One region of the Streptomyces sp. LMG1-1-1.1 genome, then DNA from elsewhere that is predicted to be linked to it. Evidence: riboswitches for the same ligand, from Rfam matches in the RefSeq annotation. Region 1 holds a riboswitch; the other holds the start of a gene.

Region 1 (4,012 bases):
CACCCGGAGCCGCACCTCGTCCTCGGGCAGCCCCAGGTTCATCGGCCCGAACGACACGTCCTGGCCGACCGAGGCCGCGAACAGCTGGTCGTCCGGGTCCTGCACCACGAGCTGCACGGTGGTCCGCAGCCGGGTCAGGCCCCGGCGGTCGTACGTCACCTCCGCACCGTCCAGGAGCAGCGAACCGCCCCCGCACCGCAGCCCGCCGCTCAGCAGCCGCAGCAGCGTCGTCTTGCCGCTGCCGTTGCGGCCGAGGAGCGCGACGGCACGCCCCTCCGCCACCGCGAAGTCCACGCCCGACAGGACGGCGGGCCCGTCCTCGTAGGCGAACCCCGCCCCCACCAGCTCCACGACCGGCGTCGAGCCCCGGGGCGTCGTCGCGTTCTGAGGCGTCACGGAAGGAACCTTTCCAGTACGAGGGTGAGGGCGACGAGCCCCCCGAGCAGCACGGCCGTCGCCGCGAGGAACCGGCGGGAGATCCCGCACGCGGGCACGAGCACCCGCAGCGTCCCGTCGTACCCCCGCCCGGCGAGCCCCGACTGCAGGCGCTGCGCCCGGTCGAAGGCCCGGACGAACGTGGTCGCGCCGAGCCCCGCGAGCGAACGCCAGGTCGCGGCCCGGGTGGTGTGCCCCAGACGCGCCGCCTGGGCCTGCCGGATCCGGGACAGCGAGTCGAGCAGCAGGAAGATGATCCGGTACATCACGAGCGCCACGTCCACCACCGGCGCCGGCACGCCCGCCCGGACCAGCCGGGGCAGCACGTCGGACATCGGCGTCGTGAACGCGAACAGCAGCACCCCGAGCGAAGCCGACGCGGTCCGCAGCAACAGCCCGCCCGCGTGCGCCGGGCCACCGGGCGCCAGCGCCACGACTCCCCGCGCCCCACCCACCTCGAACAGCAGCGGGACCGCGCCCGTGACACAGAACCCGAGCGGAACGCGAAACGCCCGCCACAGCTGGCGGCCCGGCACGCCGGCCGGCCCGAGCAGCACCCCGAGCGTCACCGCCGCCACGAGCACCGCGCCCGGCCACGGCGGCAGACCCACCGCGCACAGCGTCAGACCGAAACCGAGCACCGCCTTCTCGGCGGGATGGCGGGAGCGCCAGCGACTGCTGTGCGCCGCCGCGTCGATGGGCAGCATCGGCGACTACACGTCCCGCCCGTCGACGGGCCGGGCAGCGGCCCCCGTGTCGCCCTCGTCCCCTGCCGCACCGTCCGCCTCGGCCCTCGCCGCCGCGGCCCGCGCCTCCCCCTGCCGGCGGCCGCGCCGCAGGCCGAAGTAGTACGCCAGGACGCCGGCGCCCAGGGCCGCCTGGAGCGCGAAGAGCGCCGACTCGATCTCGCCGGACGGCGGCTCGTACAGGGGGCTGAACCAGGGCTCGTAGTCGGGAGCGAGTTCGGAGACGGCCGTCTCCGCCTCCCCGTCGGACCCGGTGAACGGCTGCTCCTTGTGGTCGCCGAGACCCAGCGCCAGCGGCAGCACCGCGAGCGCGACGACGACCAGCAGCAGCAGTCCGTTGATCTTCGCGTTTCGGCTGATCCTGACGCTCATCGCGCGGCCGCCTCCTTGTCGAGCGCGGTCCGCGGCCGGGGGAGGACACCCAGCCGGGTCAGCTCGCCCTTGCTCGACTGGGTGAGGAGCCGCATCACGAGCACGGTGAGCAGGCCCTCGCTCACCGCCAGCGGAATCTGCGTCACCGCGAAGATCCCGCCGAACTTGGCCAGCGCGCCCGCCACCCCCGTCCCGGCGTCCGGGAACGCCAGCGCCAGCTGCACGCTGGTGACGCAGTACGTGGAGAGGTCGGCGACAAACGCGCCGAAGAAGACGGCCACCATCAGCGGCGTACCGAACCGGCGCAGCAGCCGGTACGTCCCGTACCCCGCCCAGGGCCCGACGATCGCCATCGAGAAGGCGTTGGCGCCGAGCGTGGTCAGGCCGCCATGGGCGAGCAGCAGCGCCTGGAACAGCAGGGTGATCGTGCCGAGGACCGCCATGATCGGCGGCCGGAACAGGATCGCGCCCAGCCCCGTACCGGTCGGATGAGAGCAACTACCCGTCACCGACGGAAGCTTGAGCGCGGACAGGACGAACGTGAAGGCGCCGGACGCGCCCAGCAGCAGCGTGGACTCGGGGTTGGACCGCACCTCTCGGGTCAGCGCGCGGACCCCGTGGACGACGAACGGGGCGGCCGCGACGCCCCAGGCGGCGGCGTGAGCGGGGGGCAGATACCCCTCGGCTATATGCATGGTCGGGAGACCCTCTCCAGCACCTCGTGGATGGACAACGCACCCTGGCCGGTCTCCTGGCTGACGGTCATGCCGTCCGACTCCGCCTTCCCACACCGCGGCGGTCTCCCGTCGCGGTCCAGTGGCTTCCCCGAGGGTGTTCCCCGCGGGGGTGGAGCCGGACCTCCCGATCACAGTGGCGAGGGCCGCACCGGTACTGCACCGGTTTCCCGTACACCAAGGCCCTGCGACATTAGTGGGTTGACCTGCTGCATCACAACACGGTCGCCACCCGGCGCGCCCCCTCCGTCACTCCGCGCACTCGCCGCGCAGCCTCATTCCTTCCGGTACGCGTACGCCTCCGAGGCCGCCGCCGCCACCGCGTCGAGGTCCCCGCCCGCGCTCGCCGTCACCAGCGCCGCGACCGCGCCCTCGACGAACGGAGCGTCCACCAACCGCGAACCCGCGGGCAGTTCGTCCCCCTCGGCCAGCAGCGCCTTCACCGTGAGCACCGCGCTCCCCAGATCGACCAGGAGCGCCACCCCGGCACCCCGGTCCACCGCCCTCGCCGCCTCGGCGATCAGCTCCGAACTCGTCCCCAGCCCCCCGTCCGGCGTCCCACCCGCCGCCGCCACCGGCGCGAGCCCACCCCCGCCCGCAAGCCCCCGCGCCAGCTCGACCACGGCCGCCGCGACCGCCGCACTGTGCGACACGAGCACGATGCCGACGGAGGCGGAGGGGGAGGGGGAGGGGGAGGCGGACGCGGACGCGGACACGGACGCGCCCGACGTCGACGAGACGGATGTCGGAGCGCCGGGTGTCGGAGCGTCGGGTGTCGAAGCGTCGGGAGTCGAAGCGTCGGATGCCGAAGCTCCGGACGTCGAAGGGCCGGGAGTCGACCCGTCAGTCGCCGTGTTCAAGACACCCCCTCGGTGCGCGCGGTCTCGGCGAGCGTCGAGAACAGCAGGGCCGACGACGTCGCCCCCGGATCCTGGTGCCCGACCGACCGTTCGCCGAGGTAGCTCGCCCGACCCTTGCGCGCCCGCAGGGGTACGGTCCCGAGGGCGCCCTCCTCGGCGGCGGCGCGGGCCGCGTCGAACGAGGTCCGCAGGCCCTCCACGGCCGGCACCAGCGCGTCCAGCATCGTCTTGTCGCCCACCTGCGCTCCGCCGAGCTGGGACACGGCGGCGACGCCCGCACCCAGTGCCTCCGCGAGCTGCGCGCGGTTGATCCGCTCGTCGTCGCCGAGGGTCTTGCCGGTGCGGCGCAGCAGCGTCCCGTACAGGGGCCCCGACGCGCCGCCGACGGTGGAGATGAGCTGCCGTCCTGCGGTGCCCAGCACGGCGCCGGGGGTCGTCGGCGGTTCCTTGGCCAGCGTCTCGGCGACGGCGGCGAATCCGCGCTTGAGGTTGGCGCCGTGGTCGGCGTCGCCGATGGCCGAGTCCAGCTCGGTCAGCCGGTCCGCCTCGCGCTCCACGACCTCGGCGACCGCGGCCAGCCAGCGCACCAGGAACTCCGCGCCGAACGTCTCCGTCATGCCCTCTCCCTCGCCCGTTCCCTCGTCCGCCGGTGTCCTCACGGCCCGGCTCACCGGCCCCAGCGCAGCGCGGGCGTCTGCACCGGCGCGTCCCACAGCCGCAGCAGTTCCTCGTCCACCTGGCACAGCGAGACCGAGCAGCCCGCCATGTCGAGCGAGGTCACGTAGTTCCCGACCAGTGTCCGCGCCACCGGCACGCCCCGCTCGGCGAGCACCCGCTGCACCTCCGCGTTGAAGCCGTACAGCTC
Region 2 (4,012 bases), on a different contig from region 1:
CGGCCTTCGGTGCGGGGTTCCGAAGAATCAATTCCGTTATGCGGACAGGGGTTCCCTGCGGCGAAACCGTCCCCTAGATTTCCCCACCATTACCGAGGTGGTCAGCGAGGGGACGAATCGCCATGTCAGAAGCGACACAAGGGAAACAACCGACCATCACCCCCCTGAGGGTGGTGATCGCGCTCTGCCTGTTCGCCCCGTTCGTGGCGATGCTCTGGGTGAGTTCGTACGCGAAGGTCGAACCGCTCTTCGCCGGCATCCCGTTCTTCTACTGGTACCAGATGCTCTGGGTCCTGGTCTCCACCGTGCTCACCATGGTCGCGTACCAGCTGTGGCAGCGGGACCAGCGTGCCCGCAAGGGAGGTGACGCGCGATGAAGGACGGCGTGAACGGCGTGGCGCTCGGCGTCTTCGTCTTCTTCTTCGTGGCCGTCACGGTCATGGGCTTCCTGGCCGCGCGCTGGCGCAAGGCCGAGAACGAGCACAGCCTCGACGAATGGGGCCTGGGCGGCCGGTCGTTCGGCACCTGGGTGACCTGGTTCCTGCTCGGCGGCGACCTCTACACCGCGTACACCTTCGTCGCCGTCCCGGCGGCCATCTACGCGGCGGGCGCGGCCGGCTTCTTCGCCGTGCCGTACACGATCCTGGTGTACCCGCTGATCTTCACCTTCCTGCCGCGCCTGTGGTCGGTCTCGCACAAGCACGGGTACGTGACCACCTCCGACTTCGTCCGGGGCCGCTTCGGCTCCAAGGGCCTGTCGCTCGCGGTCGCGGTCACCGGCATCCTCGCCACCATGCCGTACATCGCGCTCCAGCTCGTCGGCATCCAGGCCGTCCTGGACGTGATGGGCGTCGGCGGCGGCGAGACCACCCACTGGTTCGTCAAGGACCTGCCGCTGCTGCTCGCGTTCGGCGTCCTGGCGGCGTACACGTACTCCTCCGGCCTGCGCGCCCCGGCGCTCATCGCCTTCGTCAAGGACACCCTGATCTACATCGTGATCGCGGTGGCCATCATCTACATCCCGATCAAGCTGGGCGGCTTCGACGAGATCTTCGCCAAGGCCGGCGAGGCCTACGCGCAGACCAACCCGGCGACCGGCAAGCCGCGCGGAGCGCTCGTCCCCGGCGAGGCCGGCCAGTGGACGTACGCGACGCTGGCGCTCGGCTCGGCGCTCGCGCTCTTCATGTACCCGCACTCGATCACGGCGACGCTGTCGTCCAGGAGCCGCGAGGTCATCCGCCGCAACACCACGATCCTGCCGCTGTACTCCCTGATGCTGGGCCTGCTCGCGCTGCTCGGCTTCATGGCCATCGCCGCCGGGATCAAGGTCAAGAACGGCCAGCTCGCCATCCCGCAGCTCTTCGAGACCATGTTCCCGGACTGGTTCGCGGGTGTGGCCTTCGCCGCGATCGGCATCGGCGCGCTCGTCCCGGCCGCGATCATGTCGATCGCCGCGGCCAACCTGTTCACCAGGAACATCTACAAGGACTTCATCAAACCGGACGCGACCCCGGCGCAGGAGACCAAGGTCTCCAAGCTGGTCTCGCTCCTGGTGAAGGTCGGCGCGCTGGTCTTCGTCCTCACCATGGACAAGACGGTCGCGATCAACTTCCAGCTGCTCGGCGGCATCTGGATCCTGCAGACCTTCCCGGCCCTCGTCGGCGGCCTGTTCACCCGCTGGTTCCACCGCTGGGCGCTGCTCGCCGGCTGGGCCGTCGGCATGGTCTACGGCACGTTCGCCGCGTACGGCGTCGCCAGCCCGACCCAGAAGCACTTCGGCGGCTCCTCCGCCGAGATCCCCGGCATCGGCGAGATCGGCTACATCGGCCTCACCGCCTTCGTCCTCAACGTCGTCGTCACGGTCGTCCTGACCTTCGTCCTCAAGGCCCTCAAGGCCCCCGAGGGCATCGACGAGACCTCGCCCGAGGACTACACGGCGGACGCCGGTGACGCCGGTGTCCGCGAACTCCCGAAGGTCGGCGCCCCGGTGCACTGACCCGCGGACGCACGCGTGACGGGGGCCCGGGAGACATCCCGGGCCCCCTTCCCGTGCGGCGGAGGCAGACTGGGCCCATGGACTTCACGATCAGGGCGGTACGGCCCGAGGACCACGAAGAGCTCGGCGAGCTCACCGGACTGACCTATCTGAACGACGGGCTGCTGCTGCACGGAGAGGACGACTTCTATCTGGACGTGCTCCGCGACACGGCCCGGCGGGCTCGCGAGAGCGAGGTCCTCGTCGCCGTCGACGCGGAGGACGGGATCATCGGCGGGGTGACCTTCGCCCCCGGCGGCACCGCCTGGGCGGACATCGCCGTCGAAGGCGAGGCCGAGTTCCGGATGCTCGTGGTCGCGCCGGCGGCCCGCGGCAGGGGCGTCGGAGAAGCGCTCGTACGCGCCTGCGCGGACCGGGCGCGGGCCCTCCCCGGGTGTGCGCGGCTGGTGCTCTCCACGGACGCGAAGATGGTCGCGGCGCACCGGATCTACGACCGGCTCGGCTTCGTGCGGACCCCCGAGCGGGACTGGCAGCCGATCCCCGAACACACGCTGCTGACGTACGCGCTGGAGCTGTAGCCCCGCAACCGACACAACATGTGGGGGGTGCCGTCAGCGGCGCCCCCCACATGTATGCTCATCCTCGCTGTCGACGCAGGGGAATCCGGCGCGAATCCGGAACTGTCCCGCAACGGTGTGCTACGTGCGGTTTCGTACGGAGTGAGTCCGATGACCTGCCCACAGCGCACCCGGTCCTTCCGTTCCGGGTGCCACTGACTTCCGGGCCTCGCGGAGTGGGCCGGTGGACACGGCGCGTCCGGCGTGACGGACACCCCCTGCCCGCCTTCCCCGTCGCGGCCCCGAGCCGAGCGAGGGAGAGCCCCCACGTGACCATCGCGCCCGCCGATCCGGCTTCGGCCGAGGCTTCCGCGGTCGAGAGCGACGGCCCCGGGACCGTGCTGCTGCGGACCCTGACCGACCTCACCGCCGATCTCCCCGACACCGACCCCGGCAAGGTCGCCGCCGCCGCGCTGCGCGGCCGCAGCGCCGCGGCGGACGAGGCGGAGCTGCGCGAGCTGGCCACCGAGGCGGCCGCCGGCCTGATCTCCGAGGACCCGGCGTACTCCCGGCTCGCCGCCCGGCTCCTGACGATCACCATCGCCGACGAGGCGGCCGACCAGGGCGCGGTCTCCTTCTCCGCCTCGGTCTCCGTCGGTCACCGCGAGGGCCTGATCGCCGACCGCACCGCCGCGTTCGTCACGCTGCACGCGGACCGGCTCGACACCCTGATCGACCGGGCCGCCGACGACCGCTTCGGCTACTTCGGTCTGCGCACCCTCTACTCGCGCTACCTGCTGCGCCACCCGATCACCCGCAAGGTGATCGAGACCCCGCAGCACTTCATGCTGCGCGTCGCCTGCGGCCTGGCCGAGGACGAGAGCGTCCGCGCGCTCGACGAGGTCGCCGCGCTGTACGGGCTGATGAGCCGCCTGGACTACCTGCCGTCCTCCCCCACCCTCTTCAACTCCGGCACCCGCCACCCGCAGATGTCCTCCTGCTACCTCCTGGACTCCCCGCAGGACGAGCTGGACTCCATCTACGACCGCTACCACCAGGTCGCGCGCCTGTCGAAGCACGCCGGCGGCATCGGGCTCTCCTACTCCCGCATCCGCGCCCGCGGTTCGCTGATCCGCGGCACCAACGGCCACTCCAACGGCATCGTGCCGTTCCTGAAGACGCTCGACGCCTCCGTCGCCGCGGTGAACCAGGGCGGCCGCCGCAAGGGTGCCGCCGCCGTCTACCTCGAGACCTGGCACGCGGACGTCGAGGAGTTCCTGGAGCTCCGCGACAACACGGGCGAGGACCAGCGCCGTACGCACAACCTGAACCTGGCGCACTGGATCCCGGACGAGTTCATGCGCCGCGTCAACGCGGACGCCGACTGGTCGCTGTTCTCCCCGGCGGACGTGCCCGAGCTCGTCGACCTGTACGGCGAGGAGTTCGACGCCGCCTACCG

The links. Region 1 has a riboswitch for cobalamin ahead of MRBLMG1_RS04615 (energy-coupling factor ABC transporter permease). Riboswitches for the same ligand answer to the same signal wherever they lie in the genome.
Region 2: another riboswitch for cobalamin. It lies ahead of MRBLMG1_RS30810 (ribonucleoside-diphosphate reductase subunit alpha); the one in region 1 lies ahead of MRBLMG1_RS04615 (energy-coupling factor ABC transporter permease).

The regions. Positions count from the first base shown of each region.
Region 1 covers NZ_JBFPNH010000012.1:176,667-180,678, forward strand. Annotated here, with positions in the region: gene MRBLMG1_RS04600 (ATP-binding cassette domain-containing protein) at 1-396, opposite strand, end outside; gene cbiQ (cobalt ECF transporter T component CbiQ) at 393-1,142, opposite strand; gene MRBLMG1_RS04610 (energy-coupling factor ABC transporter substrate-binding protein) at 1,149-1,541, opposite strand; gene MRBLMG1_RS04615 (energy-coupling factor ABC transporter permease) at 1,550-2,248, opposite strand; cobalamin riboswitch at 2,278-2,484, opposite strand; gene MRBLMG1_RS04620 (PTS-dependent dihydroxyacetone kinase phosphotransferase subunit DhaM) at 2,563-3,003, opposite strand; gene dhaL (dihydroxyacetone kinase subunit DhaL) at 3,144-3,764, opposite strand; gene dhaK (dihydroxyacetone kinase subunit DhaK) at 3,815-4,012, opposite strand, start outside.
Region 2 covers NZ_JBFPNH010000062.1:17,325-21,336, forward strand. Annotated here, with positions in the region: gene MRBLMG1_RS30795 (DUF3311 domain-containing protein) at 123-377, shown strand; gene mctP (monocarboxylate uptake permease MctP) at 374-1,996, shown strand; gene MRBLMG1_RS30805 (GNAT family N-acetyltransferase) at 2,074-2,574, shown strand; cobalamin riboswitch at 2,587-2,751, shown strand; gene MRBLMG1_RS30810 (ribonucleoside-diphosphate reductase subunit alpha) at 2,883-4,012, shown strand, end outside.